4 regions of the Mesorhizobium sp. C395A genome follow, and region 1 is predicted to be linked to each of the others. Evidence: predicted binding sites of a transcription regulator. Region 1 holds the regulator's gene; each other region holds the start of a gene.
The links. The regulator LexA, encoded in region 1, represses DNA repair genes until DNA is damaged. The targets are predictions, from matches to a motif close to TGTTCNNNNTGTGTTCNG.

Region 1 (3,490 bases):
CTCACCATGCGCAATCTGGCGATCTCCGCCATCGCCGTCATCCTGGTGTCGCCGCACGAGGTGGTCGGTCCCAGCTTCCAGATGTCGTTTGCCGCCACCGCCGCCCTTGTCGGCGCCTATGCCGGCTGGGCCGATTACCGCGCCGACAAGGTGAGAACGCCGCTGGCAAAGCGCTCCTTCGTCGGCTTCCTGTCGCGAAAATTCGCGCTGGCCATGGGCGGCCTCGCCATGACCTCGATCATCGCCGGCAGTGCAACCTTGCTGTTCGCCATCTGGCATTTTCAGCGTGTGTCGCCGCTCAGCCTGATCGCCAATCTGGCCGTGATGCCGATTGTTTCGTTGATCGTCATGCCCTTTGCCGTGCTCAGCGCACTGGCGATGCCGTTCGGCGCCGACGGGCCGCTCCTCTATGTGATGGGCAAGGGACTGATGGCGATGATCGCTATATCGGCCTGGATTTCCGAGCGCTCGCCGGTCGACGCCGTCGGGCTGATCTCCATCCGCTCGGTGCTGTTGGTGGCGGTCGCCCTCGTCATCGCCACCATGGCCACCACCTGGCTCAGGCTGGCGGCCGTGCCTTTCGCGCTGGCCGGCCTGTTGACGGTGCCGCAGGTGCTTACGCCCGACGTGCTCATATCCGAGGACGCACATCTGGTGGCCATGCCGATAGGTGGCGGCGAACTCGCCCTCAACCGCGAACGCTCCAACGAATTCACCACGGACAATTGGAAACGGGCGCTGCGGGCCGAAACCATTATCCCGCCCGAGATTTTCGAGGCAACAGATACGCGGTTCGATCTCGATCCGCTCGATCTGCCGCCCGGGTCGCCCTTCTATTGCATGGGCGATCTCTGTATCGCCCGACACCCTTCCGGAGCCATTGTAGCCCTTGCCAAAGACCGCAAGACGGCGCGGCCGGCCTGTGCCTTCGCTAGCCTGATCGTCATCGATGACGCCACGGCCTACAATCCGTGCCGCGACCCGCTGGTGCTGGTCGTGACGAAGAAGCAGCTCGCCCGCGACGGCAGCGCCGCTGTCTTCTTCGATCCGCAATCGGCAGCGGCAGCGCCAACCATCCGCTTCGCCGTCGACAAGCCGTATCGCCCCTGGCACGAGCAACGCCGCTTCTCCCGCGAAGCGCGCGGCCTGCCGCCCTACAACCAGCGTGAAAAGTACAAACCCAAGCCGGCTCAGTAGCGCCGGATCAATCCGACAAGCTTGCCCTGCACCTTCACCCTGTCCGGCCCAAAAATGCGGGTCTCGTAGGCCGGGTTGGCGGCTTCCAGGGCGATCGAGGCCCCCTTGCGGCGGAAGCGTTTCAGGGTCGCTTCCTCATCGTCGACCAACGCCACTACGATCTCGCCGGGGCTGGCCGTGTCGGCATTGCGGATGATGACCGTGTCGCCATCGAAAATGCCGGCCTCAATCATCGAATCGCCCTTGACCTCGAGTGCGTAGTGTTCACCGCCCATGATCATGTCGGGCGGCACCGAGATCGAATGGGTCTGATGCTGGATGGCGTCGATCGGCACGCCGGCGGCGATGCGTCCCATCACCGGGATTGAAATCGCGGAAACGGCATCGTCATTGCCGGCAGACATCGAACGCGACGGCGAGCCCGCCTTGATCTGGCGGCCGAGACCGCCTTGGCCCATCCCGCCTTGTCCTTGGCCGCCTTGCCCTTGGCCGGCTTGACCAAGACTGCCCTGAATGACGCTCGGCGAAAACTTCCTCGCCGCGTTGAGGCCTGGTGCGATCGAGTCGGGCAGCCGCAGCACTTCCAGCGCGCGCGCCCGGTTCGGCAGCCGGCGAATGAAACCGCGCTCCTCAAGCGCCGTGATCAGGCGGTGGATGCCGGACTTGGAGGCGAGGTCGAGCGCTTCCTTCATCTCATCGAAGGACGGCGGGATTCCGCTCTCCTTCAGGCGTTCATGGATGAACATCAGAAGCTCATGTTGTTTGCGCGTCAGCATCGCGGCCCCCAGGGGTTCTGCAACCAGAATCGGAAAAAACAAACCCAGAACAAACACTATCTGTTCCAGTTGTGTTCCGCAACCTTTTAAAGTTTAATGAATGTGTTGACGTTTTGTTCAGCGTAACGTTCGGCGCTGCGAGCCCCGCCTGCGCCCATTTGCCGGCAACGGGTGAAACGAAGCCAAAGTGCCCTGCGCGTCGGCTACGACCGCCGCTTCCTTTTCGGACGGGGCTGCGCAGCATCCGCGCCGGGTTCACTCTGGGCATAGACCTGCAGCGTGTAGCCGATGTGAGCGGTCATCAGAGTTTTCGCACGTTCGACGTCGCGATCGAGGGCCGCTTCCATCAGGGCGGTATGGTGTTCGATCGCCACGGCGTCGCGCAGGGCCGCCACGGCCTTCCGGTGTCCATCCGTGCGGCCGGCGGCGGCGCGCAGCGTCGGGGCCAGACCCAGAAAGCGGTGATGGCGATGCAATTGGTCGGAAATCGTCGCATTGAAGCGCAGCAGCCAGCTGGATGTCGCGGCACTGAGCAGGGCCGCATGGAAGGCATCGTGTTTTTCGTACCACGCGTCGACCGCATCATCCGATGGATCGTCGAGAACAGACCCGCACCGTGAGAGACGATAGTGGGCGGCAACGACCGCGTCTTCCCACTCACGGTCGCCCTTCTCGACCGATTCCACCAGCAGGGGCAGTTCGACCACCAGCCGCGCACGCGCCAAATCCTCGAGCTCCGCCCGAGAGACGGGAGCGACCGCAAACCCGCGGTTGCTGATGGCGGTCACAAGCCGTTCCGCCTCCAGCCGCGACAGCGCCTCGCGCAACGGCGTCCAGCCGATGCCGTAGGTGTTGCGCAGCGTGCTCAGCTTCAACGGCGCGGCAGGCGCCAGCCGGGTCGCAAGAATATCGCGCCTGAGCAGCCGATAGGCCACTTCCGTCTTCGAGGTCTGCTCGTCATCCAGCATCGTGATCCATCAGACATAAATGCTCGGCGGATCATTATATATCAAAGCCTTTCAATGGGTGAATTATATATAATGTTTGACAGTTCAAGGGCGACCACTCAAGATCGCCGGCATGTTTGGGCGGCAGGCTCCGCCGCGCGCGTTTGTCCATGGAGGGGCGCCGGATCATGAGCACGACACCCGATCTCGCTACAATCGAAGCAATGGATGCCGCCGATCCGCTGCGCTCCATGCGCGAACGCTTTGTCTTGCCGCAAGGCGTGATTTATCTCGACGGCAATTCCCTGGGCGCCGCGTCAGCGGTCGTCTTCAGCGAACTGCAGCAGGCCGCCACGCAGGAATGGGCGCACGATCTCATTCGCGCCTGGAACACCGCCGGCTGGTTCAACATGCCGGTGGAACTCGGAGATCAGCTCGGGCGACTGATCGGCGCGGCTGATGGGCAGACGGTGGTCTGCGACACAACCTCGATCAACATCTACAAGCTGCTGCACGCAGCGCTCGGCATGCGGCCGGATCGGTCGGTCATCGTTGCCGAGGGCGACAGTT
Region 2 (3,490 bases), 240 kb from region 1:
GCTGCCTTTTCGCGAAAACCGCCGGCACGGCCGGCGGACACTGGTCTCTGCTTTTTAGAAGATTGACTTGGCCTTTTAGCGGGCACGCCCCACCCTGTCCAGAAACACGGAATTGGGCCATCCCGGCAACTGCCAAGCCGGCTTCACGCTGCCCAAAAACGAAAACCGCCGGCGCGAAGGCCGGCGGTTTGAAACGCAATACTAAAGAACTCGGTTACTTAAGCATCGGATAATAGACTCGATTTTTATGGCCGAACTCTGGCCGTGCCCTACATGGCGCCGGATTCTTCCTCGAAGCCGTCGTCGCTTTCGCCGCGCTCGGGGCCGCCATTTTCAAGAAATTTCTCGGCGATCAGCCCGGCATTCTGCCGCAGCGCAAGTTCGATCTCACGCGCCGTGTCGGGATTGTCGCGCAGGAACAGTTTGGCGTTTTCGCGACCTTGGCCGAGACGCTGCGAATTGTAGGAGAACCAGGCGCCGGACTTCTCGACCACGCCGGCCTTGACGCCGAGATCGACCAGTTCGCCGGTCTTGGAGACGCCCTCGCCATACATGATGTCGAACTCGACCACCTTGAAGGGCGGCGCCAGCTTGTTCTTGACCACCTTGACGCGGGTCTGGTTGCCGACGACCTCGTCGCGGTCCTTGACCGAGCCGATGCGGCGGATGTCGAGGCGCACCGAAGCGTAGAATTTCAGCGCGTTGCCGCCGGTCGTGGTTTCCGGCGAACCGAACATGACGCCGATCTTCATGCGGATCTGGTTGATGAAGATGACCATGGTGTTGGAGCGCGAGATCGAGGCGGTCAGCTTGCGCAGCGCCTGGCTCATCAGACGAGCCTGGAGACCGGGCAGCGAATCGCCCATCTCGCCCTCGATTTCAGCGCGCGGCGTCAGTGCCGCCACCGAATCGACGACCAGCACATCGATGGCGCCGGAACGCACCAGCGTGTCGCAGATTTCAAGTGCCTGCTCGCCGGTGTCGGGCTGCGAGATCAGCAGGTTTTCGAGGTCGACGCCGAGCTTGCGGGCATAGACCGGGTCGAGCGCATGCTCGGCATCGACAAAGGCGCAGATGCCGCCTTTCTTCTGGGCTTCCGCCACCGTATGCAGCGCCAGCGTCGTCTTGCCCGAGCTTTCCGGCCCGTAGATCTCGACAATGCGGCCGCGCGGCAGGCCGCCGACGCCAAGCGCGATGTCGAGGCCCAGCGATCCGGTCGGCACGGTTTCGATCTCGACGACCTGCTCATTGGCGCCAAGCCGCATGATCGAGCCCTTGCCGAAGGCGCGCTCGATTTGCGACAGCGCCGCGTCCAGAGCCTTTGATTTGTCCACCGCTTTGTCCTCTACAAGCCGCAAAGAATTCTGAGCCATGATACATCACCCCTTGGTCGTCAATGAAGGCCGGACAATCCGTAATCCCTGCCCATTTTGTACTACTTTTGTTCTCGTTTGGCAAGAGGGATCAAATAACTGAAAAACAATCATTATCCGGATTTGTTCTTTTTTTGTCTCGTGGTTTGGTTTTCGGACGCGTTCCGCATTGGGCCAGATGCTCCGGCTGTTTCGATCGGCCGAATCGCCGGCTCGCCTGCGAAGCTCGGTCGCACAGCCTAGCGCTTGTGCGGCTCGAATAACAAAGGTCATATCGCCGGCATGGTGAAATCAGCAAAGATACTGGCGGTGGGCGGCGCCCATATCGATCGCCGCGGCCAGGTGTCGGGTACGTACGTGCCCGCGGCGTCCAACCCCGGCACGATGCGCGAGGATGTCGGCGGCGGCGTATTCAACGCGCTGCGCAGCCTGGTGCGGCGCGGCGTCTCGGCCTCGCTTTTGTCGGTGCGCGGCGGCGATGCCTCGGCCGAGACGGTTGCGCGCGCCATCGCCGACTCCGGCATTGCCGACCTGTCGGCGGTTTTCCTCGACCGCACGACGCCGAGCTACACGGCGCTGATCGATCGCGACGGCGAGCTGATCACCGGCTTTGCCGATATGGCGCTCTACGATTTGGCGTTCCCCAAGCAGATCCGCCGCTCCAAGGTGCGCGAGGTGGTCGCCGAGGCCGATGCGGTGCTCTGCGACGCCAATCTGCCATCAACGGCGCTGGAGCGGCTGGTGGGGCTCGCCGCCGGCAAGCCGGTGTTCGCCATTGCCATTTCGCCGGCCAAGGTGGTGCGGCTGATACCGGTGCTGAAGGAACTCGCGCAGGTCTTCATGAACCGGCGCGAGGCCATGGTGCTGGCCGGCGTCGATGCCAATGCCACCGAGCGCGAGACCGTCGACGGACTGCGCTGCAGCGGCCTCACCAGTGGCGTGGTGACGGCGGGCGACGGCCCGGTGCTGGGATTCGACGAAGCCGGCGCCTTCTCTATCCTGCCGCCGGCGCCGAGAAAAGTCGCCGACGTCACCGGCGCCGGCGACGCGCTGGCCGGCGCCACCATCGCTGCCCTGCTGCGCGGCCTGCCCCTGCGCCAGGCATTGCGCGAGGGCGTTGCCGCCGCCACGCTGGCCATTGAAAGCGCCGACGCGGTTCCGGCCTTCACGATTGCGACCTTCACTGAGGCACTGGCTCTTGTGCCCGACGCGCAGGAAATGGCATGAGGGCGGCCAATTGCCATTGCCGGAGCGCGACGTCCAAGCGGACGCGCGGATCTCCGGATCGGAGACCATCATGACACCGCAAAGCGCCCGCCCCTTCATCGACCTCCACGCGCCCGTGGCCGAGGCGCTCGCCGCTGGCCGCCCCGTCGTGGCGCTGGAAAGCACCATCATCACCCATGGCATGCCTTACCCCGACAATGGCGCCATGGCCGCCAATGTCGAAAAGATCATCCTGGACAATGGCGCGGTGCCGGCGACGATCGCCGTGGTCGCCGGCCGCATCAAGATCGGACTGTCCGACGGCGAGCGCGAGTCGCTGGCCATGACCGGCGATGCCATGAAGCTGTCGCGCGCCGACCTCGGCTTTGCGGTGGCGCAAGGCCGCACCGGCGGCACCACGGTCGCCGCCACCATGATCGCCGCTGACATGGTCGGGATAAAGGTGTTCGCCACCGGCGGCATTGGCGGCGTCCACAAGGGCGCGGAAAAGAGCTTCGACATCTCGGCCGATCTCGACGAGTTGGCGCGCACGCCGGTCATCGTCGTCTCGGCCGGCGCCAAGGCGATCCTCGACATCGAAAAGACGCTGGAAGTGCTGGAGACGCGCGGCGTGCCGGTGATTGGCCATGGCTGCGAGACGATGCCGGCCTTCTGGTCGCGGCATTCGCCGTTCCGCGCGCCGCTGACCCTGCACAGACCGGAAGAGATCGCGCATTTCTACAAGACCAGGGCGGCACTTGGCCTGGTCGGCGGCATGCTGATCGCCAACCCGGTGCCGCAGGACGATGAAATCCCGGCCGACGAGATGGCCGGCTATATCGAGGCCGCGCAGAAGGCGGCGGAAGTGCAGAATGTGACCGGAAAGGCGGTGACGCCGTTCCTGTTGGGCA
Region 3 (3,490 bases), 3.0 Mb from region 1:
GCGGTCAGCACGACCGGCTCGGCCAGGTGGCGTTCGACCGAAAGCGGGGCCACGGGCAGGCGCGGCGATACCGCCTCGTCGAGACGGCCGAGCGCCTGGTCGAGCCGCAACAGCAAGGTCGCGCCGAAGCGACGGGCGAGCGGCGCGCGCGGCGCTGCCATGACCGCGCCGGCGGTCCACAGGCCGACGCTTTCCAAGCTGGCGCGGATATCGGCCTCGATGCGCAGTGCCGCCAGCGGCAAGGGGGCGAGCAGCGCTTCCTCCTCGCCGGAGACAACGATGCGGTTGCCGCAGAAGCGCGCCGCCGCCCAGGCTGCACCCGGCGTCGCGGCCAACCCGGCGCGGACATCGAAACCCTGCTGGAAAAACCGCGCAAGGATGTCGTCCAGCATGGCGCGCTCGCCGCCGAACAGATGCGTGCAGCCGGTGACGTCGAGATAAAGGCCATCAGTACCGTCGAGCGCCACCAGCGGCGTATAGCGATCGCACCAGTCGGCGAGGCCTTCGAGCAGCCGGCGATCGGCGTCCGGATCGGCCTCGACGATGTCGATCGAGGGATGCATGGCGCGCGCATCGGCAATGCCCATGCCAGGCTTCAGATGCAGCGCCTCAGCCCGCTCGTCGAGGGCCGATATGCGCTGGGCGTTGCGGTCGCGATGGCTGATCACGAGCGGTGGGTGAGATGGCGGCAGATGATCCGAAGGCCGGGAACGCCACGACCGTCCCAGGCGCTGGCGCAGGATCCGTTCTGCCGCCAGATGCGGGAACCACAGCGACAGAATTCTCTGCCCGTTTTTCGCGGGGCTTTCTTTCTTCGAATGCGTGTTCATCGGGGTTCCACTCCAGTGTGAATTGTCCAGGCAGAGCGGTGCGGCTCTTGCCGATGCTGACGGTGAAGGCAGGGTGGCCGATCGAGCCGGCAAGCGGCCCGGCGATCGTCCGGCGCGATTTCGCTGGTGCAGCCGACACGATGAGGCGCACCGGGGCGGCGGTCGGCTCGGCTTCGCCGGCCTGGCGCAGCAGGAACACCGGCCGGCCGGCGTTTTGGGCGCGCGCGTGCAGCCGGCGCGTCGCGGTGAGGTCGAGCCGCTGCGGGCTGCCACGGATCTCGAGAATGATTGCGGCGAGCGCCGTCATCTTGGCGGCCTCCTCGGCTACCCACAGCGCATCGGTGAGTTTCGGCGCCTCGGAAAACAGCAACTGCTCCGGTGCGATACCGAACATGCCCTGCAATCCCCTGGCATAGGGAAAGCCGGCCTCGCGAAAAATCTCCGATGTGCCGATCCACAGCACGGGCAAGGGCTGGCCCTTGAGGATCAGGCTGACCAGCGACAGCACAAAGCCGGCGACGGCCCCGGCATTGCGGGTCTCAAGGCCATGGATTTCGCTCAAGGCGGCTTTCGGCAGGCCGCCGCTCAGCGCCGCATCGAGGTGCTCGACGCCGGTCGCCAGGAAAGCATTCGGCGAAGCCACGGCAAGCCCGCGCCGGATGATGGTGACATCGGCATTAGGTTCGGGCGCACCGCCGATAGCGCTGTCAGCGCGCGCACGAGGTCGCTCGCCGGCCGGCGCGGCCAGGCGCTCGGGCAGCGTTCCCTCGATCTTCGCGATCTGGCGGCGCAGGGCAAAAACAGTCTCCCGCGCCACGGCTGATGTCGCCATGACGGTCAATTTCTCTCATAATTGTTCCTGTTATGTTCTTATAGATTCCAGAGGGTGCCGGAAGAGTCAAGCGGAGTCAGAAGGAATTTATTCCTTGATCAAAGGTGGCGAGGCCAACCTTGGACTTTGGTCGCAGCCATTCGGCGCAAAGAAACAGTCATTGGCCAGGTACCCGTCCATTTGCCGAGTCCGGAGGGAAAGCCTATATGCCGGATCAAAGGACAAAGCATGGCCCGCATCTACAAGACCCGCACCTGGCACGATGAACTCTCGCCTTCGATCGAGGAGATCGAGTTTCTGGCGCTGGAGGCGTACGCACATCTGCCGGACGATTTTCGCAAGCTGACCGGCGAGATCGTCATCATGATCGCCGAATTCCCGACCGACGAGATCATGGACGATCTGTCGCTGGAGACGCCGTTCGACCTGCTCGGCCTGTTCGAGGGCCGCGGCATCGCCGAGCGCTGGAACCCGCAGACCGGCGAAGGCCCGAACCGCATCACCCTCTACCGCCGCGCCATCCTCGACTACTGGGCCGAGAACGAAGAGACGCTGGGCGACATCGTCACCCATGTGCTGATCCACGAGATCGGTCACCATTTCGGCCTGTCGGACGACGATATGGAGAAGCTCGAAGAGGCGGCGGAGTAAGGCTGTGCGATATTCAGGTGAAGCCGGCCTGCGAACGGCAGCTTCCTGCGCTTCCGGTGCTCGCGTACTTCAAGTACGCTCCGCTCCGGTTCTCGGAAACCGCCGTTCTCGGCTCGGCCTGACCTGAATCTCGACACAGCCTGCGTCGGTGCCTGGCAAAGCTACCAGTCGCTCAGCTTGGTATCCGGCCCGTATTCCTGGCCGTCGATATCCTTCACCACCGACTGGCCGCAGCGCATCGATTTGGTCTTCTTGTCATAGGCGTAGGTCGGCGAGCCGTACAAATGCCAGCCCTTGTTCAGCGCCGCGGTTACCTTGTGACAGAAGGTGGAATCATCGGGGGCGGACAGAAAGCGGTAGAGTCTCATGGGTCAGGTCCTGTCGCAAGTTCTGTCTTGTAGGGCGGGATATTCCGAAGCCGGCTTAGGCAATCATGCGCCGATGGCGGCGGCCTTCGCCAGCAGTTTTTCGGCTTGCGCCAGGTGCAGCCGTTCGACCATCCTGCCATCCAGCGCAATCACGCCCTTGCCGGCATTTTCGGGCAAGGCGAAAGCCTCTTTCACCGCATGCGCCTCGGCAAGGGCTTCGGGCGCGGGGGCAAAGGCGCGGTTGGTGGTTTCGATCTGGGCGGGGTGGATCAGCGTCTTGCCATCGAACCCCATGGCAGCGGCTTCCGTGCATTCGCGCGCAAACGCGTCGAGGTCGCGAAAATCGTTGGAGACGCCGTCGAGCATGTCGATGCTGCCGGCCCGCGCCGCCAGCACCATCTGCATCAGCCAGGGCACAAGATAGCGGCGGTCGGGCGTCGCCAGAATGCCGGTTTCCTTGACCAGATCGTTCGTTCCGGCAACGAAACAAACTAGGCGCGAGGCCGGGTCGCGGCCGAGTTCGGCAATGGCGCCGATGTTGAGAATGGCCTTGGGCGTCTCGATCATCGCCCAGAGCTTGACGCTGTCGGGGGCAAAATTATCGTCGAGCACGTCGCCGACTTCGAGGATGTCACGAGGCGTGGCGACCTTGGACAACAGGATGCCGTCGGGAACGAATTTCGCCGCGGCCAGCAGGTCATCGTTGCCCCATTCGCTGGACAGCGCGTTGACGCGCACGATCATTTCGCAGCGGCGTTTCGGTCGGCTGGCGAAAATGCCGGCCAATCTGTCCCGCGCGGCGATCTTGT
Region 4 (3,490 bases), 2.8 Mb from region 1:
GACCTTTTCGTGCTGGGCAAGCCGATCGCCGGTGGCGTGCCGGCAAGCGTGTGGGGCATGAGCGACGAGGTCGCCTCGCGCTATGCCGACTACAATCGAACCAAGGAGCCGGGCTATTCCGGCATGGGCACGACGCTGTCGGCGAACCCGCTGCAGTTCGCAGCCATGCGCGCAACGCTCGAAGAGGTGATGACGCAGGAGAATTATGCCCGGGCGGATCGCCTGGCCCTGCGGCTCGATGCAGGGCTGACCGGCGTCATCGACCGCTACAATCTGCCATGGCATGTCGCCCGTGTCGGCGCCCGCGTCGAGTTCATCTGCGCCCCCGGCCCGCTCAGGAACGGCGCCGAAGCCGAGACTGCGCATGCGCCGGAGCTTGAGGCGGCTATCCATGTCGCGCTGGTCAACCAAGGCGTGCTGATCGCGCCTTTCCACAACATGATGCTGATCTCGCCAGCTACCACCGCCACCCAGGTCAACCGGCTGATCACCGCCTTCGCCACGGTTGCGGCAAGGCTGACGGCATGAGACAAGCAGCCAACAAGCAGGCGATCAACAAACAGGCGCCAAAGCAAACCTTGAGTACAGTAATCATGACTTCACCTTCGGGCTCGACGCCCGCCGAGGCGCAAGCCTTTCTCGCTGCTCATCCGGAAATCGAAGCCTTCGATATCGTCTTGACCGACGCCAACGGCGTCGGCCGCGGCAAGATCGTGCGCCGGCATGAGCTGAAAAGCATCTTCGAGGGCGGCCGCCACATGCCGATCTCGATCCTCGGCCTCGACATCACCGGCGAGGATGTGCACGAAACCGGGCTGATCTGGACGACAGGCGATGGCGACCTCAGGGCCTGGCCGATCCCCGGCACGCTGGTGCCGCTTTACGGTACCAACCCGCCGCGCGGCCAGTTGCTGATGGCGATGTACCATCTCGAGGGACAGCCAATGTCGTCGGACCCACGGCTGGCGCTGGCCAGGCAGGTCGACATATTGGCCGCCAAGGGCCTCTATCCCGCCGGCGCCTTCGAGCTCGAATTTTTCCTGCTCGCCAATGAGCGCGATGCCGACGGCAAGGTGAAGCCGGCGGACGCGGTGCTCGACGGCCGCCGCTCGGCCAAGACGGAAGTCTATTCCGTCGACCATCTGCACGGCATGGAGCCGCTGTTTTCCGACATCTATGCCGCGGCTAAGGCGCAAGGCATTCCGGCCGAAACGGTGATTTCCGAATACGCGCCCGGCCAGTACGAGCTGACGCTGAATTACCGCAAGGATGTCATGCGGGCGGCCGACGACCTCGTCATGTTGAAGCGGCTGGTGCGGGCGCAGGCGCGCCGCCATGGTGTTACCGCCTGCTTCATGGCCAAGCCGATCGAAAAATATGCCGGCTCCGGCATGCATTTCCATGTTTCGCTGCAGGACAAGAACGGCCGCAACGTTTTTGCCGAAGCAGGCGGCGAAAGCTGGTCGCTGCCGCTGCTGCAGGGGCTCGGCGGGCTGATCCAGACCATGGCCGAATCGATGCTGGTGTTTGCGCCGCACGCCAATTCCTGGCGGCGCTTCGTCTCGCAGTCCTATGCGCCGGTGGCGCCGACCTGGGGCGTCAACAACCGTTCGGTGGCGCTGCGCGTGCCGGCCGGCGACGCCAAGAATCGGCGCATCGAGCACCGGCCGTCGGGCGTCGACGCCAATCCCTACCTGATCGCGGCAACGGTGCTGGCCGGCATCATCAAGGGTCTGGACGAAGGCCTCGACCCCGGCCCCGAAACCACTGGGAATGGCTATGAAGCCGCCGTCACGCGCACGACCATGCCGGTCGACTGGCGCGCCGCGATCGAGGCGGCGCGGGCCTCGAGCTTCCTGAAAGAGGCGCTTGGCGAGGATCTGCATCGCACCTTCGTGGCGATCAAGCAGTCCGAGTATCTGCGCGTCGCCCGCACCGTCAGCGAGCTGGATTACCACCTCTACCTCCATGAGGTCTGAGAGACCGCCTGGAACTCGGACAGTCGTCCTGCTAGCCCGACGATCAGGCGGCGATCACTTTTTCGCCGCCTGCATCAAATGAGGTGGCGCTGCAGCCGTCTAGAACATAACATGAACGGATGAGCGCACGCACCGTCCGTGAAAAGCTGGCGATCCTGTCAGACGCCGCCAAATACGATGCTTCTTGCGCCTCGTCTGGGTCGGCGAAGAAGGATTCGCGCCAATCCGGCGGTATCGGCTCCACCGAAGGCATGGGCATCTGCCATTCCTACGCGCCGGACGGCCGCTGCATTTCGCTCCTGAAAATCCTGCTGACCAATTTCTGCATTTACGATTGCAGCTACTGCATCAACCGCTCGTCATCGAATGTGCGCCGCGCCCGCTTCGGCATCGACGAGGTGGTGAAGCTGACCATGGACTTTTATCGGCGCAACTACATCGAAGGCCTGTTCCTGTCCTCCGGCGTCATCCGTTCGCCCGACGAGACCATGGCCGAAATGGTGGAAGTGGCGCGGCGGCTGCGGCTGTACGAAAAATTCTCCGGCTATATTCATCTGAAGACCATTCCGGAAAGCTCGGCCGAACTGGTCGAGCAGGCCGGGCTCTACGCCGACCGGCTGTCTATCAATGTCGAACTGCCGACCGATGAAGGCGTGAAGAAACTAGCGCCGGAGAAGAAGCCGCAAACGATCCGGCTTTCCATGGCGAACCTGCGCCGGAAGATGGAGGAAAAGGCCGAGCCGACGTTGCGGACCAAGAAGCGCGAACGCTTTGCGCCCGGAGGTCAGTCGACGCAGATGATCGTCGGCGCCGACAAGACATCCGACGACGGTATCTTGCACTCCAGTGCGCGGCTCTATGGCAGCTACCATCTGCGGCGCGTCTATTACTCCGCCTTCAGCCCGATCCCGGATTCGTCATCGTCGCTGCCGCTCCAGAAACCGCCGCTGATGCGCGAGCACCGGCTCTATCAGGCCGACTGGCTGATGCGCTTCTACGGCTTTTCGCAGCCGGAAATCCTCGCCGGCAGCAGCGACGGCATGCTCGATCTCGCCATTGACCCCAAGCTCGCCTGGGCTTTGCGCAATCGGGCGAGGTTTCCCGTCGACATCAACCGCGCCGACCGCGAAGCGCTGCTGCGGGTTCCGGGTCTGGGCACCAAGGTGGTGGCGAAGATCCTTGAAACCCGCCGCCACCGACGCATGCGGCTGGAAGATGTCGGACGGATCTGCCATTCGATCGCCAAGCTGAGGCCCTTCATCATCGCCGAAGGCTGGTCGCCGGGCGGACTCACCGACAAGACAGGCCTGCGCGATACGATCGTAAAGTCCTGCGAACAACTGTCGCTGTTTTGACCATGCAGCCGGCCCAGCTCGACCTTGCCCGATACACTGTCCGGCTAGCGAGCCAGACCGATTTCGCCGGTTGGCGCGATGCGGCACGGCGTCTGGCGCTGAATGAGGTCCGGCCTGAGGATATTAGTTGGGGTGTCGGGTCCGACGCCAATGATC

Region 2: a site for LexA is predicted at 1,432-1,449, ahead of recA (recombinase RecA). Genes of this name have one in related genera too.
Region 3: a site for LexA is predicted at 1,685-1,702, ahead of NLY37_RS22605 (ImuA family protein). Genes of this name have one in related genera too.
Region 4: a site for LexA is predicted at 2,080-2,097, ahead of NLY37_RS25240 (putative DNA modification/repair radical SAM protein). Genes of this name have one in related genera too.

What each region holds. Positions count from the first base shown of each region.
Region 1 covers NZ_CP100473.1:1,620,541-1,624,030, forward strand. Annotated here, with positions in the region: gene NLY37_RS08080 (ComEC/Rec2 family competence protein) at 1-1,197, shown strand, start outside; gene lexA (transcriptional repressor LexA) at 1,191-1,973, opposite strand; gene NLY37_RS08090 (GntR family transcriptional regulator) at 2,177-2,941, opposite strand; gene kynU (kynureninase) at 3,109-3,490, shown strand, end outside.
Region 2 covers NZ_CP100473.1:1,383,976-1,387,465, reverse strand. Annotated here, with positions in the region: gene recA (recombinase RecA) at 270-1,373, opposite strand; gene NLY37_RS06855 (carbohydrate kinase family protein) at 1,656-2,600, shown strand; gene NLY37_RS06850 (pseudouridine-5'-phosphate glycosidase) at 2,671-3,490, shown strand, end outside.
Region 3 covers NZ_CP100473.1:4,616,218-4,619,707, reverse strand. Annotated here, with positions in the region: gene NLY37_RS22610 (DUF6504 family protein) at 1-668, opposite strand, end outside; gene NLY37_RS22605 (ImuA family protein) at 610-1,662, opposite strand; gene NLY37_RS22600 (metallopeptidase family protein) at 1,891-2,313, shown strand; gene NLY37_RS22595 (DUF1737 domain-containing protein) at 2,475-2,681, opposite strand; gene NLY37_RS22590 (HpcH/HpaI aldolase/citrate lyase family protein) at 2,745-3,490, opposite strand, start outside.
Region 4 covers NZ_CP100473.1:5,164,050-5,167,539, forward strand. Annotated here, with positions in the region: gene NLY37_RS25230 (aspartate aminotransferase family protein) at 1-528, shown strand, start outside; gene NLY37_RS25235 (glutamine synthetase family protein) at 594-1,979, shown strand; gene NLY37_RS25240 (putative DNA modification/repair radical SAM protein) at 2,099-3,334, shown strand; gene NLY37_RS25245 (UdgX family uracil-DNA binding protein) at 3,337-3,490, shown strand, end outside.